DNA from 4 places in the Streptomyces sp. NPDC056479 genome. Region 1 is predicted to be linked to each of the others. Evidence: riboswitches for the same ligand, from Rfam matches in the RefSeq annotation. Region 1 holds a riboswitch; each other region holds the start of a gene.
What was found. A riboswitch is a leader RNA that binds a small molecule or an ion and turns the genes downstream of it on or off. The one in region 1 is predicted to bind cyclic di-AMP.
Positions count from the first base shown of each region.

Region 2: linked by a shared signal. The riboswitch ahead of ACFQ6S_RS41555 (NlpC/P60 family protein) and the one ahead of ACFQ6S_RS01195 (peptidoglycan DD-metalloendopeptidase family protein) in region 1 are both predicted to bind cyclic di-AMP.
Region 3: linked by a shared signal. The riboswitch ahead of ACFQ6S_RS35975 (NlpC/P60 family protein) and the one ahead of ACFQ6S_RS01195 (peptidoglycan DD-metalloendopeptidase family protein) in region 1 are both predicted to bind cyclic di-AMP.
Region 4: linked by a shared signal. The riboswitch ahead of ACFQ6S_RS23895 (transglycosylase family protein) and the one ahead of ACFQ6S_RS01195 (peptidoglycan DD-metalloendopeptidase family protein) in region 1 are both predicted to bind cyclic di-AMP.

Region 1 is NZ_JBHTRZ010000001.1:277,522-284,848, forward strand. Features, by position in the region: gene ACFQ6S_RS01175 (helix-turn-helix domain-containing protein) at 1-364, shown strand, start outside; gene ACFQ6S_RS01180 (DUF6126 family protein) at 361-483, shown strand; gene ACFQ6S_RS01185 (tyrosine-protein phosphatase) at 502-1,299, opposite strand; gene ACFQ6S_RS01190 (alpha-galactosidase) at 1,480-3,549, shown strand; cyclic di-AMP (ydaO/yuaA leader) riboswitch at 3,857-4,014, shown strand; gene ACFQ6S_RS01195 (peptidoglycan DD-metalloendopeptidase family protein) at 4,019-4,963, shown strand; gene ACFQ6S_RS01200 (SGNH/GDSL hydrolase family protein) at 5,263-6,048, shown strand; gene ACFQ6S_RS01205 (TetR/AcrR family transcriptional regulator) at 6,148-6,768, opposite strand; gene ACFQ6S_RS01210 (Glu/Leu/Phe/Val dehydrogenase dimerization domain-containing protein) at 6,839-7,327, opposite strand, start outside.
Region 2 is NZ_JBHTRZ010000014.1:158,411-165,737, reverse strand. Features, by position in the region: gene ACFQ6S_RS41565 (hypothetical protein) at 58-411, shown strand; gene ACFQ6S_RS41560 (tellurite resistance/C4-dicarboxylate transporter family protein) at 389-1,402, opposite strand; gene ACFQ6S_RS41555 (NlpC/P60 family protein) at 1,745-2,920, opposite strand; cyclic di-AMP (ydaO/yuaA leader) riboswitch at 2,929-3,097, opposite strand; gene pcrA (DNA helicase PcrA) at 3,470-5,953, shown strand; gene ACFQ6S_RS41545 (M23 family metallopeptidase) at 6,031-7,327, opposite strand, start outside.
Region 3 is NZ_JBHTRZ010000011.1:44,638-51,964, reverse strand. Features, by position in the region: gene ACFQ6S_RS36005 (esterase-like activity of phytase family protein) at 1-607, shown strand, start outside; gene ACFQ6S_RS36000 (hypothetical protein) at 679-867, shown strand; gene tgmA (putative ATP-grasp-modified RiPP) at 1,070-1,261, shown strand; gene tgmB (ATP-grasp ribosomal peptide maturase) at 1,277-2,221, shown strand; gene ACFQ6S_RS35985 (hypothetical protein) at 2,290-2,457, shown strand; partial or broken gene ACFQ6S_RS35980 (TIM barrel protein) at 2,471-2,653, opposite strand; gene ACFQ6S_RS35975 (NlpC/P60 family protein) at 2,709-4,130, opposite strand; cyclic di-AMP (ydaO/yuaA leader) riboswitch at 4,139-4,343, opposite strand; gene ACFQ6S_RS35970 (NAD-dependent epimerase/dehydratase family protein) at 4,485-5,543, opposite strand; gene ACFQ6S_RS35965 (glucarate dehydratase family protein) at 5,681-6,940, opposite strand.
Region 4 is NZ_JBHTRZ010000006.1:99,322-106,648, reverse strand. Features, by position in the region: gene ACFQ6S_RS23910 (nucleoside triphosphate pyrophosphohydrolase) at 1-89, shown strand, start outside; gene ACFQ6S_RS23905 (cytochrome P450) at 238-1,518, shown strand; gene ACFQ6S_RS23900 (transglycosylase family protein) at 1,685-2,719, shown strand; cyclic di-AMP (ydaO/yuaA leader) riboswitch at 2,929-3,128, shown strand; gene ACFQ6S_RS23895 (transglycosylase family protein) at 3,133-3,822, shown strand; gene eno (phosphopyruvate hydratase) at 4,201-5,487, shown strand; gene ACFQ6S_RS23885 (septum formation initiator family protein) at 5,599-6,075, shown strand; gene ACFQ6S_RS23880 (DUF501 domain-containing protein) at 6,134-6,652, shown strand; gene ACFQ6S_RS23875 (exopolyphosphatase) at 6,774-7,327, shown strand, end outside.

The DNA of each region.
Region 1 (7,327 bases):
CGTCGTGCGCGCCGGTGACATGGAACCGACCGCGGCCGGCGGGTGGATCTACTGGCAGGCGGGCTCACCCGGGCGGGGGATGCAGGCGCTGCGCGTCCATGTGCCGTATGGCTCACAGGGCGACATCGTGCGGGTGCACCCCGGCGAGGAGTGGCTCCACGTCCTGGAGGGGCGGCTGCGGCTGCGCCTCGGGGACAGCACGCACCAGCTCGCGCCCGGCGACAGCGCGCACTTCGACTCGCTCACCCCGCACCGCATCGCCGCCCAGGACCCGGGCGGGGTCGAGCTGCTGTTCGTGCACACCCTGCTACAGAGCCCCACGGCCACCCTGTGCCTGGGCCCCACCCCTGGAGAGACGCCATGAGTGACATGGAAGAGAAGTTCCCGCGCGCCCTTTGGGTGCGGCTCATCATCTACATCGCGGTGGGGCACGTGTTCGCGGCCTTCATCTACTTCCTGTTCGAGGCGGGCGGCGGAAGGTAGGCGCTCGGCGGCCGGGCGTCAGTCGAGCAGCCGCTCCCGCAGGCGCTCCCTGGTCTCCGGAGTGATCCGCAGACCCTGCTCCAGGTAGCCGTCGACGCCGCCCCACGTCTCCTCGATCGTCTCGAAGGCAGCCGTCAGATACTCGGCCCGCGCGTCGAACAACGGGCTGAGCAGCTCCATGACCTCGGGCGAATAGATCGAGTCACCGCTGCCGTTGCGCTTCACCTTGTAGCGGCGGTGCTTGGCGTTGGACTCCAGATAGTCGGCGACGATCGCCTCGCGCTCGACTCCGAGGGAGAGCAGCGTCACAGCGATGGACAGGCCGGCGCGGTCCTTGCCGGCCGCGCAGTGCATCAGGGCCGGGACACTCTCCTCGGCCAGCGCGTGCAGCACCTGGGAGTGCTCACTGGTGCGCTCCTTGATGATCGAGCGGTAGGAGACGATCATCCGGTTCGCGCCCTTGCCGTCCGCCAGGATCGCCCGCAGCTGGTCGAGATCGCCGTCTCGGACCATCTGCCAGAACTCCGCCCCGTCCGCCGGGTCGGACAACGGCAGGTTCAGATTGCGCACGCCCGTCAGCTCGACGTCGGGCCCTTCGAGCTTCTGGTCCGCTGCGTTGCGGAAGTCGAAGATCGTGTGCAGGCCCAGGGAGTCGAGGAAAGCGGCGTCCTGCGCGGTCGCGTGCGCGAGATGGCCGCTGCGGAACAGCACCCCGTGCCGCACCCTTCGTCCGTCCACTGTCGGCAGTCCACCCACGTCACGGAAATTGCGAACCCCGGCCAATTCAGGCTCGGTCGACGGGATCTGCTGCGTCACGGGGGCTCCTCCCGGTCGGCCCCGGCGGCGCGGCTCGGCGGTGTGGCCGACGGGGTGCGCTCTCGACGATACGACATGGCTTCCAGGGCCAATGAGTTATCCACAGGCGTTGCCTCAAGGCCCCTCGGCCCTTGATGATGTTGGTACTTGATCGCACCTGTTCGTCTCTGTGGGGGCTTGATGCTGGAGATCTCCGACAACGGTCGTACCTGGCTCCTCTCGGGGCCGACCAGCAGTTACGCCGTCCATCTGACCGAGGGTGACGAGCTGCTGCATCTCCACTGGGGGCCGCGGATCGCGCTCGCCGACGCCGAGGCCCTCGCCGTACGTCCGCTGCCTGAGTACTGGCCCTTCGAGTCCCCGCTCGACGGGCGCGAGGAGTACCCGGTCGAGGGCGGCCCCCGCTTCGTACGCCCCGCGCTGTCCGTGCGCGGCGACGGGCGGCGCGGCACCGAGTGGGTTTTCGTGCGGTACGAGACCGAGGGTGACGAGCTGCGGTTGCGCTTTCGTGACGGCGGGCTGAACGTCACCCTGCACCACCGGATGCGCGGGGACGTCGTGGAACGCTGGGTGAGCCTGGACAACGAGGGGCCGGCTGTGGAGCTGCTGCGCGCCGACTCGGCCACCTGGACGCTGCCCGACCGGGAGGACTGGCGGCTGTCCCAGCTGCACGGCCGCTGGGGCGCCGAATCCCGGCTGGCGCAGGCCCCGCTCACCTATGGCGAGAAGGTCATCGGCAGCCGCCGCGGGCACACCGGGCATCAGCACCTGCCGTGGGTCGCGCTGGACACGGACGCCACGGAGGAGCGCGGCGAGGTCTACGGCTGTGCTCTTGGCTGGTCAGGGTCCTGGCGCATCGCCGTGGCCCAACTTCCGGACGCGCGCGTGCAGATCACCGGCGGCGCCGGGCACGACGACTCGGGCCTGCTGCGGCTGGCGGCGGGGGAGTCCTTCACGACGCCCGTCTTCGCCGGCCTGTGGAGCGACGGCGGCTTCGGCGGGGCCAGCCGCGCCTGGCACGCGTACCAGCGCGCGTATGTGATCCCCGACGCCGACCAGGACCGGCCGGTGCTGTTCAACTCCTGGGAGGCGACCGAGTTCGACATCTCCGAGGAACAGCAGAGCCTCCTCGCGCGGCGGGCCGCGGCCATCGGCGTCGAGCTGTTCGTGGTGGACGACGGCTGGTTCGGCACGCGCACCAGCGACCGCGCCGGGCTCGGCGACTGGACGCCCAACCCCGACCGCTTCCCGTCCGGCCTCGAGCCGCTCGCCGAGTACGTGCACGCGCTCGGCATGCAGTTCGGCATCTGGGTCGAGCCGGAAATGGTCAATCCGGACAGCGAGCTGTATCGCGCCCATCCTGAATGGGTGCAGCACCAAACGGGACGAAAGCGTACGGAATTCCGCAATCAGCTCGTACTGAACCTCGCCCGTGACGATGTCCAGAACTACCTCTGGGAACAGCTCGACGGGCTCCTCTCCAGTGCCCCGATCGACTACGTGAAGTGGGACTTCAACCGCTGCTTCTCCGACGCCGGCTGGCCCGGTGAGCCGTATCCGCAGCGCCTGTGGGTCGACCATGTGCGTGCCCTGTACGGTCTGCTGGACCGGCTGCGCGCCGCTCACCCCGGCGTCGCCTTCGAGTCCTGCTCGGGCGGCGGCGGACGGATCGACCTCGGCGTGCTCGGCCGCACCGACCAGGTGTGGACCTCGGACAACACCGACCCTCTGGACCGTCTCGCCATCCAGCACGGCTTCAGCCAGATCCACCCGGCCCGGGTCATGGCGGCCTGGGTCACGGACAGCCCTACCACCATGCTCAATCACCGTGCCAGCTCACTGCGCTTCCGCTTCGTCAGTGCCATGGCGGGAGTGCTCGGGGTCGGCGGCGACCTGGAGCGGTGGACCGAGGAGGAGCTCGCCGAGGCCCGGGAGTGGGTGACGCTCTACAAGGAGATCCGTCCCCTGGTGCAGCGCGGTGACCTCTACCGGCTGCGCCCCCCGCGCGGAGGGCTGAGCGCGGTGCAGTACGTGCTCGGGGACGAGACCGTCGTCCTCGCCTGGCTCCAGGCTCAGAGCTTCGGTGAGCCCCTGCCGGCCCTGCGGCTGCGCGGCCTCGACCCGACAAGTGCGTATGAATGCCTTGAAACGGGCGAAATTCACCGAGGTGCCGTACTGGTACATCACGGGCTTAACGCCCGCCTGTGTGGCGATCTGGATGCGACGGTTATTCGCCTCCGTCGCATCTAGGTGTTCTGTCCGAATTGTTGCCTTCATTCCAACTCGCTCTGGAATGAAGGAAGGTGGAGCAGTGTCACGTGAGGAGCGTCATATTCGTGACCGTGCGTCGCCCGTCATGTCCACGTAATTCACATGCTTTTCAAGGGGCTTTGAGTCGAACGGGATCCCGAAAATTCACTCAGGGTGACCGGTAATTCCCACAAGGGATCAACAGGAACGCATTCGGACGGAACCCCTCACTTGTTCCCATGCGTCTTCCTCGCTTACGTTCGCCACCAATCCGGACGGACGCCTAATCCTGCCGCCGACCGGATCCCGCGCTAACTCACCCGTCCACGGCAGGAGCGGGGGACCCACAGGTACAACCGCCTGTTCCGGTCTCCGGAACGGCTTGGGGTCAAGTCGCGTCCCGATGCGACCGGGCATCTCCAGCCCGCACCCGACAGCTCACCTCGCAGGCGCCGGAGAGGAATTCGCCATGCCCGCGAAGGGTAAGCATCGCCGCCCGAAGTCCCTGCGCTTCACCCGCTCCATAGCCGTCGCCGGAACCGGCGGCGCCGCTCTCGCTCTCCCGCTCATGGGGGCCACCGGCGCCCACGCCGCTCCCTCGCAGTCCGTTTCGGAAAAGGCCGTTCAGTCCCTTCCGGTCGCCGGGCAGAAGGCGGAGAAGAAGGTCGCCGAGAAGAAGGCCGGCGTGCGGACCTATTCGGTGAAGGTGGGCGATTACCTTTCTAAGATCGCCAACGAGGAGAATGTCAGCGGCGGCTGGAAGCGGCTCTACGCCGACAACCGCGCGGCCGTCGGTGACGACCCGTCGCTGATCCACCCCGGTCTGAAGCTCACGATCGGCGGCAAGAAGGCCGCGACGAGCACCCCCAAGTCCTCGTCCTCCGCCCCGTCTTCCTCCACGAAGCCGTCCTCGAAGTCCTCGCCCAAGTCGTCCTCGAACGACGCGAGCGCCTCGAAGTCCGCCGCGAAGGCGACCACGGCCGCCGAGACCACGAGCACCGCCAACGGCTTCTCCGCCCCGCTCTCCGGCGCCTCCCTCGGCACCGGCTACAAGGTGGCGGGCAGCATGTGGTCCAGCGGTTACCACACCGGTGTCGACTTCGCCGCCGCGACCGGCACCCCGCTCAAGGCGGTCGGCGCGGGCACCGTCGTCTCCGCCGGCTGGGGTGGCGCGTACGGCAACCAGGTCGTCATCCAGCTCGCGGACGGCTACTACGCGCAGTACGCCCACCTGTCCTCGCTCGGCGTCTCGGCCGGCCAGACCGTGACCGCGGGCCAGCAGATCGGCCTCTCCGGCGCGACCGGCAACGTGACCGGCCCGCACCTGCACTTCGAGATCCGCACCACCCCGGACTACGGCTCGGACGTGGACCCGGTCGCCTACCTCGGCTCCAAGGGCGTCGCCATCGGCTGACGGCCGCCCGCGCGAAAGCCACCTGCCTGACACGCAACCGAAGGCCGGACCTCGATCCCCGGGTCCGGCCTTCGGTGTGTCCACGATATGTGCCCATGATCCGGTGGCTGTGCCCGGAGTTCAATGGCGGTAATCGCGCTCTCAACACCCCTACTCAGAGGGTTATTCCAGGTTTGGCCAACACTTGGGGAGTGGCTTATCTCACCGCACGTCAATCCCTTCCTACGGTCGCGTAGGTCACATTCGAAGGTGAATCATGTCCCGATGTGGCAGACGATTCGAAGAGTGACAGCAGATCAGTGATCGGGTCGTACGTCGCGGTGGGGGACAGCTTCACCGAGGGCGTCGGCGACCCCGGCCCCGGCGGGGCGTTCGTCGGCTGGGCGGACCGGTTCGCGGTCCTGCTCGCGGACCGGCGCCCCGAGGGCGACTTCGATTACACCAACCTCGCCGTGCGCGGCAAACTGCTCGACCAGATCGTCGAGGACCAGCTTCCCCAGGCCGTAGAACTGGCCCCGGACCTGGTCTCGTTCTGCGCGGGCGGCAACGACATCATCCGGCCCGGCACCGACCCCGACGAGGTGGCCGAGCGTTTCGAGCGGGCGATCGCCCGGCTCACCTCCGCCGTCGGCACCGTCATGGTGACGACCGGCTTCGACACCCGTGGCGTGCCCGTGCTGAAGCATCTGCGCGGCAAGATCGCCACGTACAACGGTCATGTGCGGGCCATCGCCGACCGGTACGGCTGTCCGGTGCTCGACCTGTGGTCCCTGAAGACGGTTCAGGACCGCCGGGCCTGGGACGGCGACCGGCTCCACCTGTCCCCCGAGGGCCACACACGCGTGGCGCTTCGCGCGGGTCAGGTCCTCGGCCTGGAGATCCCCGCCGACCCGGACCAGCCCTGGCCGCCGCTCCCGCCCCGCGGCACCCTCGAGGTTCGCCGGGACGACGTCCACTGGGCGCGCGAGTACCTGGTGCCGTGGATCGGGCGGCGGCTGCGCGGCGAGTCGTCGGGGGACCATGTGACGGCCAAGGGCGCCATGTCCCCGGACGACATCAAGATGCGTATCCAGTCGGTGGCTTGAGAGCGGTTCCCGAGCCACAGGTGCCTGCGGGCCGTGCCGATCACTGATCGGTACGGCCCGCAGGCATGTCTGCCGGAACGAACTCGGCGCCCGCGCTCCTCACCGTCTGGACGCCGTCAACGCCGCCCGTTCCAGCCCCAGTTCCCGCGCCAGCGCCTCATCCACCCACTCCAGGGCACGCGCGCGTGAGACGGCGCCCGGGTACGACGTCAGCTGTACGGCCAGTCCGTCGAGCAGGGCGGTGAGACGCAGGGCCGCGCCGGTGGGGTCCGGGCACCCGAACTCGTCCGCGGCCACACCCTCGGCGATGACCTCGGTGATGGCCGCCTTCCACTGCCGGTCCAGGTCCCGGGTGACCTCCTGGAGCGCGGGCTCGCGCAGCGCCACCGCCCAGCCCTCGATCCACAGTCGCCAGCCCTTGGCCTGGCCGGTGGGCGCGTACCAGCGCACGGCGGCCCGCAGTCGTCGTAGCGCCGTGGTGCGGCGGCCGAGCAGCCGGCGCAGATGGGCCAGGTCGTCTTCTGCCGCATGGGTGAACGCGGCCGCGACCAGCTTCTCCTTCGTGGCGAAGTGATAGAGCACCAGCGCGTTGCTCACACCGAGCGCCGAGGCCACGTCGGCGATCCTGACCGCCGCCACGCCCCGCGCCTCTATCTGCTCCACGGCGGCGCGCAGCAGTTCCTCCCGCCGCTCCGCCACGCTCAACCGCACTCTTGCCACGCCGTCACCCTAAAGCCTCGTCACGAGCCGCTCTTCGGCCGCAGTCGGGCGAGGCCCTGCGCGGCCACCGTCATCGGTGCCAGCCGAACCGCTCGGTGATCTCCGGCAGCCGGTCCGCGGCGATGGCGTGGGCGGCGGTACGGGGGGCCGTCCCGTCGGCCTCGGCGCGGGCCAGGGTCAGCTCGGTCAGCGCCCGCATCGAGCGTCTGGTGTGGGCGAACGCCTCGTCCGCGTCCGGACCGATGTCCCCGAACAGCGTCCACCACCACCAGGCGTTCGTGGCCGAGTTGACCACCACGTCCGGCAGCACGGTGACGCCGCGTGCGGCCAGCAGCTCCTCCGCGTCGGGCCGTACGGGCATGTTGGCCGCCTCGGCGATCCAGCGGGCGGTGACCCGTCCCTGGTTCGAGGCGTCGATCGCGTACGAGACGGCCGCCGGAACCAGCACCTCCGCCTCGGCCGACAACCAGGCGTCGCCCGGCAGTTCCCGGTCACCGCGGCGCAGCGCGGCGCGGTCGATCGTGCCGTAGGCGTCGCGTGCCGCCAGCAGGGACTCGAC
Region 2 (7,327 bases), on a different contig from region 1:
GGGTAGGGCGCAGGGCGGTGTCGGGTGGGTTTTTCGTGGTGGTTGGGCTCCGGCTCCATGGACGTACTCATCCATCTCTTCGTCGGTCTGCACATCATCGGTATCGCCGCGCTGCTCGGTGGTTTCTTCACCCAGATGAAGGCGATGGGACAGGGCACCGCCCGGTTCGTCCCCGCGATGCTGCACGGCGCGCTGACCATGCTGGTCACCGGTGTGATCCTCGTCGGCCTCAATCAGGCGGACGACCAGCCCGTCAACAACATCAAGATCGGCGTGAAGCTGGCGCTGCTGATAGTGATCCTCGGGCTCGTCTATGTGAAGCGGGACGAGGAGACGGTGGACAAGAGTCTGTTCGGTGTGGTCGGGCTCTTGACCACGGCGAACGTCTTCATCGCCGTGTTGTGGACGTGACGCCGCTGGCGGGGGCCCCGGGGGTTCTCGAGCCGATGTAGGCCCGCGCCGCGCCCGCGGTGACCGCCAGCCACGCCGCCACCGCGATCCAGAGGAGTACCTCGCCGGGGGTCTCCAGCCAGGGGACGTCCTCGGCGGAGGCGACGGAGAGGGTCGCCGCCGCCGTCATTCCCATCGGGAACACGGTGGCCCAGCGGCGTACGTCGTAGCGCGGCCGTGGCCATGCGAACTCGCCGATCAGCAGGACGGCGTACCAGGCGAAGTCGAATACGAGCACGGCCGCGGTCACCGTGCGCAGGACGCCGGCGTCGTCGGTGTTCCAGAGGTACAGGTCGGGGCCGTCGGCGGCGAGGAGTTTCGAGCCGGCGAGTGCGGAGATGGCCAGGGCGCCGCCCGCCACCCAGTGGTCGCCGGCGCCTTGGGCGATCTGGCGCGGGTCGAAGCGGGGCAGGGCGAGGATGTAGAGCGCGAGGCCCACCCAGAACAGGACGAGCGCGGTGTGGGCCAGCCATGACGTTCTCTCGGCCGCGGCCAGTGTCGCGCCGAGGACGGCCAGGCCCTGGGTGGCGACGCAGCCCAGGAAGACCGAGCCGGGCATGTGGCGGCGCCAGTGGCGGGCCACCGTGATGAGGAGGCCGGGCCAGAGCAGTGCGGCGAGGGCCATGAGGGCTTCGGCGAGGGTTTCCCAGCCGAGAGCGGTGAAGCGGGTGCCGAGGACTGTTGTCGCGGCGATGGCGGTCAGGGCGGCGGGGGTGGCCGCCTCCTTGAGCCACCCCGGGCGGTCCCAGAGGAGCCGGGCGGTGAAGTCGCCGGCGAGGGCGAGCCAGGCTGCGCAGGCCAGGGCCAGGGCGATGCGGGAGAGGGTTTCGTAGCCGGTCTGGTGGAGGGCCACCGAGATGATGCCGGTGGCCATGACGGCGGCGCCGGCGGTGGGGGGTCGCTGCGACCACCAGGTGTGGAGGGGGGAGGTGGGGGTGGTGCTGGCGGGCATGGGGCGATGCTATGGAGCGGGGTGGGGGTTGGGGGTGGGGCGCGCGGGGGGTTGGGTGTGCGTTGATGCCTGCGGCGGCCCGCTTCGGCGAGTGGGGGTGCGCCTGGCGCCTGCGGGTGCGCTCTGGGTCGGGGCCGTGCCGGGGGGTGTCCGTCCTCGGTCCGGCGGTTGCTGGGCGTCAGGAGGTGCTGTTTCTTGACGCCTGCCGCTGCGGGCGGACACCCCCCGGCACAGCCCCTTGCCGCCGTACGCGGGTGCGGGTGCGTTTCGGTGCGACTGACGAAGCACGCGCGCGTGGCCTTATGAGTGGCCCGCGCGCGCGTGGTGGGGAGAGGGGCCGGGTCAGGCGGGGCGGACCACGCTGTGGATCGACGACTCTCCGTCGTAGTAGATCGACTCCTCGCGGACGTAGGCGCCGGGCTTCGGGGCGTGGATCATCATGCCGTTGCCTATGTAGACGCCCACGTGGGTGACGTCGTCGTAGAAGAAGATCAGGTCGCCGGGCTGGGCGCTGGAGAGGGGGACCGTGGTGCCGGCGTTGACCTGGTCGTAGGTGACGCGGGGGATGTCCACGCCGGCGGCCTTCCAGGCGGCCTGGGTGAGGCCGGAGCAGTCGTAGGAGTCGGGGCCGGTGGCGCCCCAGACGTACGGCTTGCCGATCTGGGAGCGGGCGAAGGCCAAGGTCTTCTCGGCCTTGGTGGCGTAGGAGCTGTCCGAGGAGGACGAGTCCGAGGTGCCCGAGTCGGCCGGGGGCTGCTCGGTGTTCTCCTGCTGCTGTTGTTGCTCGGCTTCCTGGCGCTGGCGCTCGGCCTCCGCCTGCTGGCGGGCCAGCTCGGCCGCCTTGCGCGCGGCCTCCTCCTGCTTGCGCTTCTCGATCGCGGCGAGGCGGGCCTTCTCCTCCGCCGTCAGCTTCGAGAGGAGTTCGCGTGCGTCGGAGAGCTTCTGCTGGACGGTGGTCTTCGCGTTCTGGAGGTCGCTCTGCGACTCGGTGAGCGTCTCGAGGCTCTCAGTGGCCTCCTTGCGCTTCTCCATCGTCGCCGACTGCTGCGTGACGTACTCGTCGACCGACTCCTTCTGACGGTCCGTCATGCGGCCCATCAGCTGGCTCTGGTCGAAGTAGTCCTGCGGGGTGTCCGCGAGGAGGAAGGTCGCCGTGTCGGGGGCCGAGGCGCCGGTGCGGTACTGCGCGGCGGCGGAGCGGCCGAGTTCCTCGCGTGCCTCGTTGAGCTTCTGGGTGCGCTGGGCGACGTCGTCGAGGAGGGTGTCGACGCGCTTGCGCTGTTTCGCGGTCTTCTCCTTGGCCGCGTTGTACTTCTCGGTCGCCGACTCCGCCTGGCGGTAGAGGTCGTCGACCTTCTTCTCGACCTCTTCGAGGCTGGGCTTGTCGTCCGTCGAGGGGCTCGCGTTGGCCGTCTGGGACAGCAGGGCGACGGAGGTGAGGGCCGCCGTGGCGAGGGCGGGGGTCCGTATGCCTGCTACGCGCGTACCAGCGGGACGCGACTTGCGGTGCGACGCCAAGGGAGGCGACTCCTTCCATGCTCCGCCTACCGAGTTAGCTGTCGGGTTCGGGCGGGTGGTTCGGAAGGGTTGCCCTACGGCCGCTCCCGGATGGGAAGTCGGGCCGATTCACCCCAAGTTCGGTGGGTCCCCGGCTCCGCGCGCCGTGAGACGCGCCGGACTCGGCGGAGGCCGTGCGGCCCGGCGTCGTTCGCCGGTGGGGGTCGTACGGCCTGTCCGGCACGGTAGCCAACTCGTGTGGCGCCTGTGAAGGTTGATGTTCGATATGCCCGATACATTTTCGTGACCTTGAGTCAGGGCGGGACTGAAGGTGCTTGATTCGGGGAGTGTGTGACTGTTTGTGCGCTTCTCCGAGGAGTGGGCTGGTTAGTGGCTTTTGTCGGGTTAATCGGCCGTTCTGTCTGGGTGATCGCAGGTTGTGAGGGGCTGGTCGCGGGGGGTGAGAGGGCTCTCGGGTGGGTGGGAACGGAAGATCGTCGGGAATCGGAACGTGTGATGTTCTCGGGGCGGCGGCGGGCTGTCAGTGGGGCGGCCTAGACTCGGAGAGCGATGAGCAGCCTCTTTGACGACAGCTTCCTGGCGGACCTCCAGGCCCCACGGGCCCACGAGGAAGAGCCGCCACCACCGCCCGAGGGCGATCACGCTCCGGAGCCGGTTCCGGACGATCTGTTCGGTGGGAAGTTCGACGTGCCACCGGACCGGGACGCCTACTACCGCGACGGCGCCCCGCGCCCGGCCATCGACGCCGCGGCACTGCTGGAGGGGCTGAACGAGAACCAGCGCGCCGCCGTCGTCCACTCCGGCACCCCGCTGCTCATCGTGGCCGGGGCCGGCTCCGGCAAGACGCGTGTGCTCACCCATCGCATCGCCCATCTGCTGGCCGAGCGGAGCGTGCATCCGGGGCAGATCCTCGCGATCACCTTCACCAACAAGGCCGCCGGCGAGATGAAGGAGCGCGTCGAGCAGCTCGTCGGCCCGCGTGCGAACGCGATGTGGGTGATGACCTTCCACAGTGCGTGCGTGCGCATCCTGCGCAGGGAGAGCAAGAAGCTCGGGTTCACGTCCTCGTTCTCGATCTACGACGCCGCCGACAGCAAGCGGCTGATGGCGCTCGTGAGCCGTGATCTGGACCTCGATCCCAAGCGGTACCCGCCCAAGTCCTTCAGCGCCAAGATCAGCAACCTGAAGAACGAGCTGATCGACGAGGAGGACTTCGCCGCCCAGGCGACGGACGGCTTCGAGAAGACCCTCGCTCAGGCCTATGCGATGTACCAGTCGCGGTTGCGGGAGGCCAACGCCCTCGACTTCGACGACCTGATCATGACGACGGTCAATCTGCTGCGTGCCTTCCCGGATGTCGCCGAGCACTATCGCCGGCGGTTCCGCCATGTGCTGGTGGACGAGTACCAGGACACCAACCACGCGCAGTACGCGCTGGTGCGCGAGCTCGTCGGGACCAGCGAGCACCCCGTCGACGTGCCGCCCGGCGAGGACGACCTCGCGCCCGCCGAGCTGTGCGTGGTGGGTGACGCAGACCAGTCCATCTATGCGTTCCGGGGCGCCACCATCCGCAACATCCTCCAGTTCGAGGAGGACTACCCGGATGCGACGACGATCCTGCTGGAGCAGAACTACCGCTCCACGCAGACGATCCTGACCGCCGCCAACGCGGTCATCGAGCGCAACGAGTCCCGTCGCCCGAAGAACCTGTGGACCAACGCGGGCGCGGGCGCGCGCATCACCGGCTATGTCGCGGACACCGAGCACGACGAGGCGCAGTTCGTCGCCGAGGAGATAGACCGACTGACGGACGCGGGCGACGCGAAGGCCGGCGATGTCGCCGTCTTCTACCGTACGAACGCCCAGTCCCGTGTCTTCGAGGAAGTCTTCATCCGCGTCGGGCTGCCCTACAAGGTCGTCGGCGGTGTGCGCTTCTACGAGCGCAAGGAGGTCCGGGACGTCCTCGCCTACCTGCGGGTGCTGGCCAACCCCGAGGACTCCGTACCGCTGCGGCGGATCCTGAACGTGCCCAAGCGCGGCATCGGTGAGCGCGCCGAGGCGATGATCGACGCCCTTTCGCAGCGGGAGAAGATCAGCTTCCCACAGGCGCTGAAGCGTGTCGACGAGGCGTACGGGATGGCCGCGCGGTCGACCAACGCCGTCAAGCGGTTCAACACGCTGATGGAGGAGCTCCGTACGATCGTCGAGTCCGGCGCGGGGCCGGCGACCGTCCTGGAGGCGGTCCTGGAACGGACCGGCTATCTCGCCGAGTTGCAGGCGTCCACCGATCCCCAGGACGAGACCCGCATCGAGAACCTTCAGGAACTCGCGGCCGTCGCCCTGGAATTCGAGCAGGAGTCGGGCGAGGGCGAGGCCTCCGCCGGACTGGCGGCATTCCTGGAGCGGGTCGCGCTCGTCGCCGACTCCGACCAGATTCCGGACGAGCAGGAGGACGGCTCGGGCGTCATCACCCTGATGACCCTGCACACCGCCAAGGGCCTTGAGTTCCCGGTCGTCTTCCTCACCGGCATGGAGGACGGCGTCTTCCCGCACATGCGCGCCCTCGGCCAGACCAAGGAGCTGGAGGAGGAGCGGCGGCTCGCCTACGTCGGCATCACGCGCGCGCGTGAGCGGCTCTATCTGACGCGCTCGTCGATGCGGAGCGCGTGGGGGCAGCCGTCGTACAACCCGCCGTCCCGCTTCCTGGAGGAGATCCCGGCACAGCACGTGGACTGGAAGCGCACCGGGGCGACCGCGCCGGTCTCCTCCGGTCCCGTGTCCGGGGTCGCCGCGTCGCTGTCCTCGTCCCGCTCGCGTTCCTCGGCCTCGGGCGCCTCCGGCTTCGCCACGCGCCGTACCTCGGAGAAGCCGGTCGTCCAGCTGGCGGTCGGTGACCGCGTCACACACGACCAGTTCGGGCTCGGCACGGTGATGGCCGTGAAGGGCACGGGTGCGAACGCCGAGGCGACGATCGACTTCGGGGACAAGCCCAAGCGGTTGCTGCTGCGATACGCGCCCGTGGAGAAGCTCTAGCACCGCCGGCGAAGCTCCGGCACCGACAAGTGCGCCCCCGCTGAAGGGCGGGGGCGTGGAGCGGGCCGTGGCGTCGCTTACGTCGGGTCGACCCCGTGGCTGCGCAGCCAGGACAGCGGGTCTATCGCCGAGCCGCCGCCGGGGCGGACCTCGAAGTGCAGGTGCGGGCCGGTCGAGTTGCCGGAGTTGCCGGAGTACGCGATCGGGTCGCCGGCCTTGACGGTCGTACCGGAGGCGACGCGGTAGGTGGAGAGGTGGCAGTACCACGTCTCCGTGCCGTCCTTCGCTGTCACGATCATCATGTTGCCGTAGGCGCTGTTCCACTGCGTGCGGACGGTGCCGTCGGTCGCGGCCGTCACCGTCGTGCCGTAGGAGACCGGGAAGTCGATGCCGGTGTGCACGGACATCCAGTTGATGCCGGACTGGCCGAAGTAGGCGCTGAGGCCGTGCTGTGCGACCGGGACCGCGAACTTCGGGCGCAGTCGCTCCTTGCGGGCGGCCTCCTCGGCGGCCTTCCGCTTCTCGGCCGCCTGCTGGGCCTTGAGGTCGATGCGCTCCTGGGTGCGGCTGGCCCGGTCGGCGAAGTCGTCGGCGCCGGCGGAGAGGCTCTCCAACTGGGTGTCCAGCTTGTTGTTCGCCGTGGACGGCCTCACGGCCTCGCCCTCCGAGGCCAGCGTGGACGCGTCCTTGTCGTCGGTCAGCGTGCCGACGGAGGCGGCGGCGATGCCCGCGACGCCCATCACGCACGCCGAGGGCACGGCGACCGTCAGCAGTGCGGAGCGCTTGGGGGGCGTACGGCGACGGGAGCGCGCCCCGCTGCGGGAGGCGGCGCGCGGGGAGGGGACCGGAGCGGACTCCTCCTGGTCGTCGAGGAGCGGGGCCACGGCGGGGAGTTCGCCCGTGGCGCTCAACTCGGCTTCGTGCTCGGCCGGGTCGTCGTACGAGGTGTGGTCGTACGGCGGGTGCCCGTCGTAGGACGCGGGATCTTCGTACGCCGAGTGGTCTTCGTAGGCCGTGGGGGCGCCGTGCTCGATCTGGTCGAAGTGCGCCGTCGCCTGCTGGTCGAAGGATTCTGCTGACTGCTCGTAGTCGTCGGCCGCCTGCGCCGCGGTGCCGTCGGAGTTCCACTGGGTGGCGTCGTACGCCCCCGTGTCGAAGGCCGTCGTGCCCCATTCCCAGTGCTGGGTCTGGTTGGCCGGGGCGCCGGACTGGTCGGGCTGGAGCCAGGCGTTCGCGTCCCACTGGCCCGAGACGTCATGGCCGTTGGCCTGCTGCGGGACGAAGGCGAGCCGCTCGTGGTCGTTCGTCCAGGCCGCGGTGTCGTACGCGCCGGTGTCGTAGGCGGCCTGGTGCTGGGCCGCGTAGGCGTCGTAG
Region 3 (7,327 bases), on a different contig from region 1:
GCCGGAGAACCCGTACCTGGACGGCGCCCAGCCGAACATAGCGAGCAGCAAGGGTTTCGAGGGCCTGGTCCGCTCCGTGGACGGCCGCCGTCTCTACCCGCTCCTCGAAGGCACCGTGAACGGGGACACCCCCGGCGATCTGCGGTTCAGCGAGTTCGACCTGCGCATGCGCGCGTACACCGGGAAGCGGTTCGTCTACCGCCTGGAGTCGACCGCGAACGCCATCGGGGACGCCATCGCCGTCGACCGGCACCGGTTCCTGGTCATCGAGCGCGATGGCGGGCAGGGCGACACGGCCAAGTTCAAGCGGATCTACCTCGCCGACACCCGGGACCGCAACGGCGACGGGCTGATGGACAAGACACTGGTCGCCGACCTGCTGGACATCGCCAACCCCAAGGGGCTCGGCGGCTTCGGGGAGACCTTCCGCTTCCCCTTCCAGACGATCGAGGACGTGAACCTCGTCGACGACCGGACGCTGGCCGTCCTGAACGACAACAACTTCCCGTTCTCCTCGGGCCGTACGGCCGGCCAGGCGGACGACAACGAGTTCATCACCATCCGGCTCGCGGAGCGACTGCACGCCGACAAGCGCGCGTTCCGCTGACCTCCGGGCGTGGCTGGACCGGTCGAGGGGGCGATCGGTCCAGCACACGGAACGACACATCCGGCGCCGCCATGGCGTACGAGGCCTTACGGGAGCACCAGCCGGTCATCACCTGGCGGGAGTTCGCCGGATTCGGCGCGACGCCGGGCATGCAGGCGCTCGACGCAGGCATCGGGCTGATCGACGATCAGATCACCCAACTGACCCAGGCCGCCCCGCCCTTGCTCCGCGCACTGCGCTCGGACGCCGCGGAGGCCTGAGGGGGCCCACCGGGCACCGCTCGCCCAGTCACCGGTGACAGTTCTCGCGCCGCGTCCGATGAGTGACTTGTGGGGACCGTGCAAGCGGCTGGTGCCCTTGATGTGTGACCACGTTCACCCTGATGTGGCGGAAAGTGATGAATTCCTTACGCAAGTGACGCGTAAAGGACGGTAACTCAGACAACGACCGTGGAGGCTTCGAGTGCGACCGTTCACTCTCAACTACGCGATATCCAGGGGGCTTCCGAGCGCGGTGATCCCCTATCACTTCGACGCGGCCAGGCAACTGAACGTTCTTCCCGACGGACGCCCCGCCGTCAGTGACCCGGACCTGATGCTCGCGGCCGGCACGACGACGTCCACCGCCGGGTCCGCGACCCACTTCGACGACTGACGGACCGGGCCGCGCATGACGGTTCTGATCCTCACGTCCGAGGAGGACGTGACCGCCGACATGGTGGTGGCCAGGCTGCACGGGACGGGAACGCCCGTGATGCGCCTGGACCCCGCCGACCTGCCGGGCAAGGCCGTGCTGTCCGCCGACTACGCCCACGGCGACTTCGACGGCCACCTGTCGGTCAACGGACACGTGCTCAGCATGGGCGGTCTGCGCTCCATCTGGGTGCGCAGGCCCGGCGAACCGGCCGCGCACGCGGCCGAGCCCTCACCTTGGCTGACCGCCGAGACCCGGCAGGCGCTGTACGGGATGCTCTACTCCGCCACCGCACGGTGGATGAACCATCCGCGCAACGCCGACCAGGCCCGGCTGAAGCCCTGGCAGCTGCGGGTCGCCCACGTCAGCGGCTTCGCCGTGCCGCCGACGGTCTTCACCACGGCACCCCGGCTGGCGCGGGAGTTCGCCGAGGAGTACCGGGACGTCGTGGTGAAGTCCGCCTCGGGGCCGCCGCCCGGTGAGCCGGCGCTGGCCCTGCCCACCACCCTCGTCGGCCCCGACGCGGACTTCTCGGCCGTCGCGGCCGGGCCCGCGCTGCTCCAGCGGTACGTCCGCAAACGGGCCGACATCCGCCTCACCAGCGTGGGTCCCCGGCTGTTCGCCGCACGCAAGGCCGCCGAACCCGACCAGGTCGACGGCCGCTACGGCGACACCGGGCACGGCTGGGAACCGGTTCCGGTCCCGGACCGCATCGGCAAGTCGGTGCACGAGTACGTCACTCTGGCCGGACTGGCGTACGCCGCCTTCGACTTCGCCGAGGACGAGGACGGCATCTGGTGGTTCCTGGAGTGCAACCAGAGCGGCCAGTTCGGCTTCGTCGAGCTGGAGACCGGGCAGCCCATCGCGGAGACGGTCGCCCTGTGGCTGGCGCAGCGCGGGGCGGAACGCCGCGGCGGGTGAGCCGGCCCGCACTACGTTGGGTCGGGCCAGGGACATACGGGCAACGGCGGGACGGGGAGGAAGACGCGATGACCACGCGGCGGACGATCGCTCCGGAGGAGATCGACACGCTGAATCTGGCCGATCCGCGGCTGCGCGCCGAGAGCGATCTGTCCGCCGTGTGGCACCACTTGAGGGAGCGTCGCCCCCTCCACAGCTGCCTCAGCACCCTGCCGCTCGCGCTGAAGGCCGCCTGAACTGCCCTGCGGCCTACGCGGCCAGTTCCTTGCGGATGCGGTCCAGCATGAACGCCGAGGATTCCTCGGCCCGTTCCTCCCAGGCGAAGACGCAGGCCGTGGCGACGCCGTCGACGTTCAGTTCGCGCAGCGTGCCGAAGAAGGCGTCCCAGTCGATCTCGCCCTGGCCGATGTCCAGGTGCTGGTGGATACGGGCAACGCACGACCACCCCGCCTCGAAGGAGACGGGGTGGTGATGGCCGGTCGACCGCTCAGGCGGGGCGTATCGCGCTGTGGATCGCCGCCTCGCCGGCGTAGTGGATCGACTCCTCGCGGATGATGGCCCCCGGCCCCGGGGCGTGGATCATCATGCCGTTCCCGGAGTAGATACCGACGTGCCCGGCATGGAAGAGCACCAGGTCACCGGGCTCCAGACGGGTCAGGGCGACCCCCTGGCCGGCGATCGCCTGCTCCTGAGCCGTGCGCGGGAGGCTGATGCCGGCGGCCTTCCAGGCTGCCTGGGTGAGGCCGGGGCCGTCGTATGCCTCCGGGCCGGTCGTGCCCGAGACGCAGGGCTTGCCGAGTTGGGCGCGGGCGAACTCCAGGGCGCGGATGGACCGGGTGTCCTGCGGCCCCGTCGAGGTGAGGGCGGGGTAGGCGCCGAGGGTCTGGTCCGTGACCGGGAGCGCGAGGACGTCGGCGATGGGGGCCGGCGCGGCCGCGGGCCAGGCCGTGGCGCCGGGCGGGACCGTGGTGAGGTCGGCGGCCGACTGCGCTTGCAGTGCCTGCCACTGTGCCTCGGGTGAGGGCTGGATCGGATCCGGCGTCGCGCTCCAGTTGTCAGCCGCGGGCAGGACCAGCGGCGCCGTGAGCGGATCGTTCTGCCGCGCGAGGTAGGTGGACAGCAACTGCCGGGCCCGGTCCAGCTTGCGCTGGTTCTGCTCCTTGGTCGTCCGCAGTGCGGAGCGCTGCTGCGGCTCGGCCGCCGGTGCGGTGTCCCAGGCCGTGTCCGGGGCGTTTCCGGCCGGGAGAGCGAGGACGGGCGGGATGACCTGGGTGGCCTGAAGGTCCGCTCCCGGTGCCGGCGGGGCGGGCGGCAGGGCGGCGATCGGGCCGGCGGTGAGCTCCGCGAGGGGAGCCGCGCCGATGGCCCGAGCGGACGTCGACTCGGCGGCCGGCCCGGCCGTGAGTTCCAGCGCCGGGCGGCCGGAGGAGTCCCGCGCCCGGTCGGGGCCGTCCAGCTCGCGCGGAGGCCGCTGCGGGGCGGGCCGGTCCGGCGTCCGGTCGCTCGGCAGCACCGCCGGCACGGTCGGACCCAGCTTTGCGCGTGCGACGTCGAACCACTGCCGGGTGACGCTGTCGAGTGCGGGGTCGCCGCCCCTGCTCTCGCCGGCCCGGGGCGCTGCGGCGGGCGAGGATCCGAAGTCCGCCGGCCGGGCGGCGCGCTTGCGCGGTCCCGTCGACGCCGCGCGGGTGGCGTTGAAGGTCCCCGAGTCGGTCTCGGCCCGGTCGTAGAGCGAGCTGATGCGTCGGCCGACCTCTTCACGGCTGGGCGTCTCGTCCGCCGCCGAGGGGGTGGCGCCCGCCGTCTGGCCGAGCAGGGCCACCGACGTGAGGGCCGCTGACGCGAGTGCGGAGTTGCGCATGCCGGGGAGGCTGAGAGCCCCCGGCCGCGCGGTGCCTTCCGGCGCCATGGGCGACGTACTCCTTCCTGATCCGCCTACCGAGTTAGCGGTGGGGGTACCCCCAGGCCGTTCAGGCTCTGGGGGAGGGTTCGGGCGGTTGTTCCGGAAGGTGTGCCCTACGGCCTGTGCCCCGAGGGGCAGTTGGCCGATTCACCCCAAGTTCGGTTGGGTCCCCGGCTCCAGTGAACCCTGCGGGCGCACCGGACTCGGCGGAAGCCGCGCGTCCCGGCGGGGTTCGCCGGAGATCGTCGTGCGGTCTGAGCCGTAACCTAGCCAACTTGTGCGCCTCCCGTGAAGGTTGAGGCGTTAAATGTCCGATACGTTTCTGTGACCTTCGACGCTTGCGCGGAGCGGGAGCCCGATTTACTGCGCGGTGCGTCTACGTCGCCACGCTTCGTAGTGATCCAGGACCGTTTCCTCGATCGGGCGGTAGGTGATGCCCAGTTCGCTCACACTGCGGCTGTTGTCCACCCGGAACCGGATGCCAAGGTGTTTGCGGATGTAATCCTGGCTCAGTCCGAAGGCCGGACCCAGGACGCGCACCGGCCAGTGCGGGAGCGCGGTGCGCGGGAGGCGGAGATCGCGGGGGTATCGGGTCCGCAGGATGCGGGACATCTCGTGGAACGACGTCATGGTCTCGGACGCCACGATGTAACGGCCCTTCGCGTCCGGGTTCTCGGCCGCCGCGATGTGCGCGTCGGCCACCTCCCGCACGTCCGCCGTGGTGAAGCTGAAGTCCGGTGCGCCGTAGAAGAAGTAGCCGTTGAACAGCTCCTGGAGCAGGAACAGACTGCCCGACTCCGAGGTGGGCGTGAGGGACGGACCCAGGATCAGGCCGGGGTTGACCGACACCATGCGCCAACGCCCCTGCGCGGCCTCCGCGTCCCACGCGGCGCGTTCGGCGACCGTCTTCGCGTAGTGGTACGGATTGTTCTCCACCGTGCTGGTGGTGTTGAAGTACCGCTCCGACAGCACCCCGTCGTCCATCTCCAGGACGTCCGCGTAGTCGCCGAAGATCGCGCCCACGGTCGAGGTCAGGACGAGCCTGTCCACCGTGGGCGTCCGCTCGATGGCCGCCAGCACATTGCGCGTGCCGAGCAGGGCCGGGTCGACCATGTCCCGGCGCCCGTCCTTGATCTTCTCCGGCATACGGAACGGCGACGCCACATGGAACACGGTCCGGCACGCCGTCATCGCCTCGTCGAAGGAACCCTCGGCCAGCAGGTCCGCCTCGAACAGCGACAGTTGCCCGGGGTGCGCCTCCTGCATCTCCCGCAGCGGCCGCACTTTGGCCGTGGCCGCCGAGCTCCGTACGGTGGCGTGCACCCGATGACCGCGCTCCAGCAGCCGCTTCACCAGATGACTGCCGACGAACCCGCTGCCACCGGTTACCAACACGGCCGTCGACCCGTCTGCGCCCACCCTCACTCCTTCGCCCGCGCGGAAGCCGGTCGATCACGGTAGCGGCGTTGCCCGTGCGGGGCCATGGCTGCGATGGAGCCCGATCGCTCGGGACGCCAAGGTCCTCGCCGCGGCCGGCGTCCGGCACCGCGTCGAGGTCACCAGCGCGGCAGTCGCAGTTCGTACTCCGGGTGGATCCGCCGCATGTAGCCGGTGTCGTCACGGGAGCGCACCCCCGAGTCGACGTACAGCCGGTGCAGCCGGTCGAGGGCGTCGTGGTCGAGGTCCACCCCCAGGCCGGGTCCGGTGGGGACCTCGACCGCCCCGTCGCGCAGCTCCAGGACGCCGGGGACGATCACGTCGTCGGCCGAGTTCCACGGGTAGTGCGTGTCGCAGGAGTGGTCGAGGCCGGGAATGGCCGACGCCACATGGGTCAGGGCCGCGAGGCTGATGCCCAGGTGCGAGTTGGAGTGCATCGACAGGGCGATGCCGAACGCCTCGCAGACGGCGGCCAGTTCACGGGTGCGGCGCAGTCCGCCCCAGTAGTGGTGGTCGGTCAGCAGGACTTGGATCGCGTTCTGCTCGATCGCCGGCTTCAGATGCTCCCAGGCGATCACACACATGTTGGTGGCAAGAGGGAGCGGCGCGTCGTTCGCGACCTCGGCCATGCCGGGGATGGTCGCGGTCGGGTCCTCCAGGTACTCCAGTACGCCGTCCAGCTCGCGTGCCACGTACCGCGAAGTCTCCACCGTCCAGGCCGTGTTGGGGTCCAGGCGCAACGGCAGGCCGGGGAAGGCCTCCGCCAGCGCCCTGATCGCCGCGATCGCCTCGTCCGGCGGGAAGACGCCGCCCTTGAGCTTGAACGAACGGAAGCCGTACCGCTGTTGCATCAGCCGGGCCTGCTCGACGATCCCGGCGGGATCGAGCGCCTCACCCCAGTCGTCGCCGACCGCCGGGCGGCCGTCGAGGGCGGGGTGTTGCGCCCACTTGTAGAAGAGGTACGCGGCGAAGGGCACCGAGTCCCGGACCCTGCCGCCGAGCAGATCGCTGACCGGACGGCCGAGCAGCCTGCCCTGGGCGTCGAGGCAGGCGACCTCCACCGCCGAGGTGGTCCAGCCGCGTTCGTGGGAACTGGGCACGGTGGGCAGCAGCGCTGCGTCGACCGCGGCCGTCACGGCCGTCGTGTCGAAGACGTCCATGCCGACGACCACCTTCGCGGCCGCCCGCAGTCGCTCCAGACGGGCGGCGCCGCCCGGGGATTCGCCGAGGCCCACCGTGCCGTCCTCCAGGACGAGTTGGAGGATGACGCGCAGGGCGAGGGGCTCGTGGACGCCGTTGGAGTTGAGCAGGGGCGGGTCGCGGAAGGCGATCGGGGTGACGATCAGCTCGCGGATCCGGGTGCCGTCGGTGCTGCTCATGCGCGGACCGCCTCCAGGCCGTGGTTCATGTGCATGTACGTGAACTCACTTCACGCACCTAGATGATCAATCAAGCTATGAATCGCTCCCGTCGTATGTCAAGACATGGTTGCCGGATCTCGCCGGACCTCTGACGGAGGCTCTCCGTGGGGCGGTTTCGGGTCACCCCGGGAAAACCAGCCACCGAGGGTTGTGTGCGACTCGAGGAGGTCGCACGTACGTACGACCAGTCGAACGTCGGGTGTGCGGGCGCTCCCTACGGGGCTGGGCCCGTCCGGCGTCCCGTGACGGCACCCGGTGTGCAGAACCTGTGAACCACCTGGCCGGGGCGCGCAGGCACGATGTGCGGATGCCGGGAGGGCGCCTTCACCAAACCCCCTCGCGGGG
Region 4 (7,327 bases), on a different contig from region 1:
CCGGGGTGGACCCGGAGGCGGCCCTGCGGGTGGCGGCACGCGCCTACCGGGACGCGGTGCGAGCCGTTGAAGGCCTCGGCGCCCAGTAGCGTCCCCCGCCCTCGCCGGACTCCCCGCTTCCCCGCGCCCTCAGCAGAACCCTCGTTTCCCGGCCCCCTCGCCTTCGCACTCCCCCCAGACGGCCCCCGCTTCCCGCCCCCTCGGCAAATCCCCCAACCCGCCAGCTACCGTCAAGGAGTGACCAACCAGCCCCACCCCCCGACCCCCACCCCCGCGGCCCCCGAGCTCTTCACCTGGGAGTTCGCCACCGACCCCTACCCCGCGTACGCCTGGCTCCGTGAGCACGCCCCCGTGCACCGGACCCGGCTGCCCAGCGGGGTGGAGGCCTGGCTGGTCACCCGGTACGCCGACGCCAAGCAGACCCTCGCCGACCCCCGGCTCTCCAAGAACCCGGCTCACCATGACGAGCCCGCGCACGCCAAGGGCAAGACCGGTATCCCGGGGGAACGCAAGGCCGAGCTGATGACGCATCTGCTCAACATCGACCCGCCGGACCACACCAGGCTCCGCCGGCTCGTCTCCAAGGCCTTCACGCCCCGCAGGGTCGCCGAGTTCGCCCCCCGGGTGCAGGAGCTCACGGACCACCTCATCGACCAGTTCGCGCGGAAAGGGAGTGCCGACCTGATCCATGAGTTCGCCTTCCCGCTCCCCATCTACGCCATCTGCGACCTGCTCGGCGTCCCCCGCGAGGACCAGGACGACTTCCGGGACTGGGCGGGCATGATGATCCGGCACCAGGGCGGCCCGAGGGGCGGGGTCGCGCGGTCGGTGAAGAAGATGCGCGGGTATCTGGCCGACCTCATCCACCGCAAGCGCGAGGCACTCCCCGCCACCCCCGACCCCGGGGAGGACCTCATCTCGGGCCTGATCCGCGCCTCCGACCACGGTGAGCACCTCACCGAGAACGAGGCCGCGGCCATGGCCTTCATCCTGCTGTTCGCCGGTTTCGAGACAACCGTCAATCTCATCGGCAACGGCACCTACGCCCTGCTCACCCACCCCGAGCAGCGCGCCCGTCTCCAGTCCTCCCTGGCCGCCCACGACACCGCCCTCCTCGAGACCGGCGTCGAGGAACTCCTGCGCTACGACGGCCCCGTCGAGCTCGCCACCTGGCGGTTCGCCACCGAGCCGCTCACCATCGGCGGGCAGCAGATCGCGGCCGGCGACGCCGTCCTCGTCGTCCTGGCCGCCGCCGACCGCGACCCGGCGCGGTTCGGCCACCCGGACGTCCTGGACCTGGGCCGCCGTGACAACCAGCACCTCGGTTACGGCCACGGCATCCACTACTGCCTCGGCGCCCCGCTCGCCCGTCTGGAGGGCCAGACCGCCCTCGGCACGCTCCTCACCCGCCTCCCGGACCTCCGACTCGCGGCGGATCCGGGGGAGTTGAGATGGCGCGGCGGACTGATCATGCGCGGACTGCGCACTCTTCCGGTGGAGTTCACCCCGCTTGGGTGAGTCTGTCCGCCCTCGCGAACGTGACATGCGCTCAAGTCTGTGATCTTCACGTGATCTACGCGGCATTAACTTGTGACAAGTGATCGTCTGCCTATACGTTCACGGATCAACAAGGCGCCCAGGTTTCACGCGCCACAGTCACTGCTGTCTCGTGAAAGGCGCCCGCATGCTCTCCGGGAACGGTCGTCACCGTCGCCCTCGTCAGGCTCCGGCTCTTCTCGTCGCGGCCGGGGTGACCGGTTCCGCCATCGCCATCCCGCTCCTCGGTGCCTCGGGCGCCAGCGCGGCCGACGGCAATGTGTGGGACAAGGTCGCCGAGTGCGAGAGCGGCGGCTCCTGGAGCGCCGACACCGGCAACGGGCGGTACGGCGGACTCCAGTTGACCCAGGACGACTGGGAGAAGTTCGGCGGCCTCGACTACGCCTCCACCCCCGACCTGGCCAGCCGCTCGCAGCAGATCGCCGTGGCGCAGGACGTCCTGGCGGACCGGGGGACCAGCCCCTGGGGCACCTGTGCGGTGCTCAACGGGCTCACCAAGGCGTCCGGCTCGGTCGACCTCGACACCGGGGTGGCGGAGGACTCGCCCTCCGAGGTGTCCGGATCCTCCGGATTGCTCGATTCGCCCAAGTCGTCCAGCTCGTCCAGCTCGTCGGGTTCATCTGATTCATCGAGTGATTCCGAGTCCTCCGGCGCGTCGGCCTCGTCCGGCGATGCCTCGAACTCGCCGAGCGACTCATCCGACGCTTCGTCCGAATCGCCCGATAATTCCTCGTCTTCGCCCTCATCGTCCGCTTCGGCCGACAAGTCTGCGAAGTCCGATGCGTCACCCGACTCGGAAGCCTCACAGTCGCCGGACAGCTCTCCCATAGAGACCCCCAAGAGCGACAATCAGGACAACTCTGAGCAGGATGCGGGCTCCTGGAGCCTTGTCGACACCGGGTCGATCGACGACGCGGCGGCCGGCTCCGGGCGTCATCGCGGCCCCAGCGCCGACGAGAGCGCCGCCGTCGAGGGCGCCGTCAAGTCCTCCGGTCGCCACGCCTCGTACAGCGTCCGCCCCGGCGACACTCTCGCCTCCATCGCCGACTCCCTTGAGCTCGAGGGCGGGTGGCGCGCGCTGTATGACGCGAACAAGAAGGCCATCGGCGCCGACGCGAACCACATCTTCGCCGGTCAGACCCTGGACGTCCCTGCCGAATAATGGTCGAACAGGGCGAAAAACAGCGGCAGTTCGCGTCACGTTTCGCCATGTAATGTCCGTTTTGAAAGCAGTGAGAGATAGATCTCAGAAGCCCTGATCGTCTTTGTAATTCCCCGATTCGCGTGTCTACGGTCATGACCGCTCGCCACCAGTGCGAGCCCCGACAGCCGTCACGCCGAATCCTGCCGGCGGCCGTACGGGAACAGTCGTCGCGTCAAGCGCCGTAGGCAGGAGCGGGGGACCCAAGGTTTGCGCCGGGTCCGGCAGTTGAGGTCCTTCGGGGCCGCACGGCCGGAACCGGCTCGGGGTGAAGTCGCGCAGCGGGAGCCGAGAGGCGAACGTGCGCGGCCGGGCAACTCAACCGGCCCGAACCCGACAGCTCACCTCGTAGGCGTCGGTGAGGGGATCCAACCATGCTGTTTTCCAGCAAGGGCAAGCACCGTCGTCCGTCCAAGGCCGCTCGCGCCATCGCCGTCGTCGGCGTCACCGGTGCCGCCGCCGTCGCCGCCCCGCTGATGGCCGCCGGCAGCGCCTCGGCCGCCACCGCCTCCGAGTGGGACGCCGTCGCCCAGTGCGAGGCCGGCGGCAACTGGTCGATCAACACCGGCAACGGCTACTACGGCGGTCTGCAGTTCTCCGCCTCCACCTGGGCCGCGTACGGCGGTACCCAGTACGCCTCCACCGCCGACCAGGCCACCAAGGCCCAGCAGATCGAGATAGGCGAGAAGGTCCTCGCGGGCCAGGGCAAGGGTGCCTGGCCGAACTGCGGCACCGGCCTGTCGAGCGCCGCCTACAACGGCTCCTCCGCCAGTGGTTCCTCGCAGAGCAGCGAGACCACCACCCGCTCCTCCGAGCAGCAGTCGGCCTCCCGCTCCGCCGACCGCCCGGCCGCCAAGAAGAGCACCAAGACCGTCACCACCCCGACCGGCAAGAAGGTCAAGAAGGGTGACGGCGAGTACAAGGTCGTCAAGGGCGACACCCTCAGCTCGATCGCCGAGAAGAAGAACGTCAAGGGCGGCTGGGAGAACCTCTTCAAGCTGAACAAGGACATCGTCGAGGACGCGAACCTGATCTACCCGGGTCAGCAGCTGCACCTGAAGTAAGCCGGCGCGGCGGGCCGCGACATCCGGCGGCCCGCGGTACTACGCGGCCGACAGCTGAACCACAGCGCCTTCACATCCGTGGACCTCATAGTGAAGGCGTCGTGAGGGCCACCCCCGTCCCCACGAACTCCCCGCCTCGGTGCGTTTTCCCCCGTACGCACCGGGGCGGGGCTCTTTCTTGTGCGGGTCCGAGCGCGGGTCCGAGCGCGGGTCCGGACACGGGGCCGAGCGCGGATCGTTTTTGTTCCGTTCGGAAACAATTTACTCTCGGTTCTGTCCACGGGGCGGTCGACCGCTGGCCGAACGCCCGGAGCCGGTTAGGCTCGTCTCGCAGTACCCACCGCGGTCTGCGTACCCGCGTCACATCCGAAGAAGGAGATGCTCGTGCCGTCCATCGACGTCGTCGTAGCCCGGGAAATCCTGGACTCCCGAGGCAACCCCACGGTCGAGGTCGAGGTCGGCCTCGACGACGGCAGCACGGGTCGTGCCGCCGTCCCGTCCGGCGCCTCCACGGGCGCCTTCGAGGCCATCGAGCTCCGCGACGGTGACCCCAACCGCTACCAGGGCAAGGGCGTCGAGAAGGCCGTCCTCGCCGTCATCGAGCAGATCGGCCCGGAGCTGGTCGGCTACGACGCCACCGAGCAGCGCCTGATCGACCAGGCGATGTTCGACCTGGACGCCACCGACAACAAGGGCTCGCTCGGCGCCAACGCCATCCTCGGCGTCTCGCTCGCCGTCGCGCACGCCGCCTCCGAGGCCTCCGACCTCCCGCTGTTCCGCTACCTCGGTGGCCCGAACGCGCACCTGCTCCCCGTCCCGATGATGAACATCCTCAACGGTGGATCCCACGCGGACTCCAACGTCGACATCCAGGAGTTCATGATCGCCCCGATCGGCGCGGAGTCCTTCTCCGAGGCCCTGCGCTGGGGCACCGAGGTCTACCACACCCTCAAGAAGGTGCTGAAGAGCCGCGGCCTGTCCACCGGCCTCGGCGACGAGGGCGGCTTCGCCCCGAACCTCGGCTCCAACCGCGAGGCCCTCGACCTCATCCTCGAGGCCATCAAGGAAGCCGGTTACGCCCCCGGCGAGCAGATCGCCCTCGCGCTCGACGTCGCCGCCTCCGAGTTCTACAAGGACGGCAAGTACCTCTTCGAGGGCAAGGAGCGCTCCGCCGCCGAGATGACGGAGTACTACGAGGAGCTCGTGGCGGCCTACCCGCTCGTCTCCATCGAGGACCCGCTCTTCGAGGACGACTGGGCCGGCTGGAAGGTCCTCACCGACAAGCTCGGCGACAAGGTGCAGATCGTCGGCGACGACCTGTTCGTCACCAACCCGGAGCGCCTGGCCCGCGGCATCGACGACGGCGCCGCCAACGCGCTGCTCGTGAAGGTGAACCAGATCGGTTCGCTCACCGAGACCCTCGACGCCGTGGAGCTCGCCCAGCGCAGCGGCTTCAAGTGCATGATGTCCCACCGCTCCGGTGAGACCGAGGACGTCACCATCGCCGACCTGGCCGTCGCCACCAACTGCGGCCAGATCAAGACCGGCGCCCCGGCCCGTTCCGAGCGCGTCGCGAAGTACAACCAGCTGCTGCGCATCGAGGAGATCCTCGACGACGCCGCGGTGTACGCCGGCCGCAGCGCCTTCCCGCGCTTCAAGGGCTGAGCCCGGCTGACCCCACCTGGGTAAGGCTTAGCCAGTCGTACGTACGTCCCCGTACTCGGTCCCGTACCGTGTGCGGGGACGTACGCACGTGAAAGGGGAGGCGGAGAGCCGATGGCCGTCAAGGACCGGGACCGTTTCTCCACCGCGACCAGGATCCGGTTGCTCGGCGAGCAGACCGCGGCCCGTGTCTACCGCTCCCAGACCAAGCGGCAGGCCCGGCGCTCCCGGCTCACCGGACGCGCCGCGCTGCTCGCGCTGGTGGTCTGCTCCCTCGTCGTGGCACTGGCCTACCCCATAAGGCAGTACGTCTCCCAGCGCGCCGAGATCGCCGATCAGCAGCGGCAGCAGGAGGAGGCCGCCCAGCGCGTCGAGCAGCTGCGTGACATCAAGGCACGCTGGCAGGACGACGCGTACGCCGAGCAGCAGATCCGGCAGCGGCTGCACTATGTGATGCCCGGGGAGACCGGCTACATCGTGGTCGACCCGGACGCGGTGAAGAAGTCGCGGACCGACCAGAGCGCGGCCGACCGCCCCTGGTACGCGAACATCTGGGACGGGGTCGACAAGGCCGACGCCGCCGCCCAGTGAGAACCGATCGCCCGGACCGGTCCTGAGATCGCCGGCGAGAACCGATAGAAAGACAGGCATGGAAACGCCCCCGCCGCCCACCCCGCGCACCGAGCCCACCGACGCGGACGTCGAGGCCTTCAAGCAGCAGCTCGGGCGGCCCCCGCGCGGGCTGCGCGCGATCGCGCACCGGTGCCCGTGCGGGCAGCCGGACGTCGTCGAGACGGCCCCTCGGCTGCCCGACGGCACGCCCTTCCCGACGCTGTACTACCTGACGTGCCCGAAGGCATCGTCGGCGATCGGGACGCTGGAGGCCGAGGGCGTGATGAAGGAGATGACCGCTCGGCTGGAGACGGATCCGGAGCTGGCCGCCGCGTATCGCTCCGCGCACGAGGACTACATCCGGCGCCGGGACGAGATCGAGGAGCTGACCGGGTTTCCGAGCGCGGGCGGTATGCCGGACCGGGTGAAGTGTCTGCATGTGCTGGTCGCGCACTCGCTGGCGGCCGGGCCCGGGGTGAATCCGCTGGGGGACGAGGCCATCGCGATGCTGCCGGAGTGGTGGCGGAAGGGGCCGTGCGTCGTTCCGGCCGAGTGATCTCGCCCCCGCCGCCCCTGGACCCCCGCATCGGCCCTGGACGGGCCTCGTCCTCGAACGCCGGACGGGCTGAAAGATGCGGACCGGTGTTGAAAATATCCCGTACGTCAGAAGGGCACCCATGACCCGCGTCGCCGCCATCGACTGCGGTACGAACTCCATCCGGCTCCTCGTCGCCGACGTCGACCCTGTCACCGGTGAACTCGTCGACCTGGACCGCCGTATGACCATCGTGCGGCTCGGCCAGGGCGTCGACCGCACGGGGCGGCTCGCTCCGGAGGCGCTGGAGCGGACCTTCGCCGCCTGCCGTGACTACGCGGCGATCATCAAGGAGCACGGTGCCGAGCGGCTCCGCTTCGTGGCCACGTCCGCCTCCCGGGACGCCGAGAACCGGGACGAGTTCGTGCGCGGGGTGATGGACATCCTGGGCGTCGAGCCCGAGGTCATCACCGGGGACCAGGAGGCCGAGTTCTCCTTCACGGGCGCGACGAAGGAGCTGACGGGGCGTGAGGACCTGCATCGGCCCTACCTCGTCGTGGACATCGGCGGAGGTTCGACCGAGTTCGTCGTCGGCGAGGAGCATGTGCGCGCGGCGCGGTCCGTCGACGTCGGCTGTGTGCGGATGACCGAGCGGCATCTCGTGCGGGACGGTGTGGTCTCCGACCCTCCGTCCGA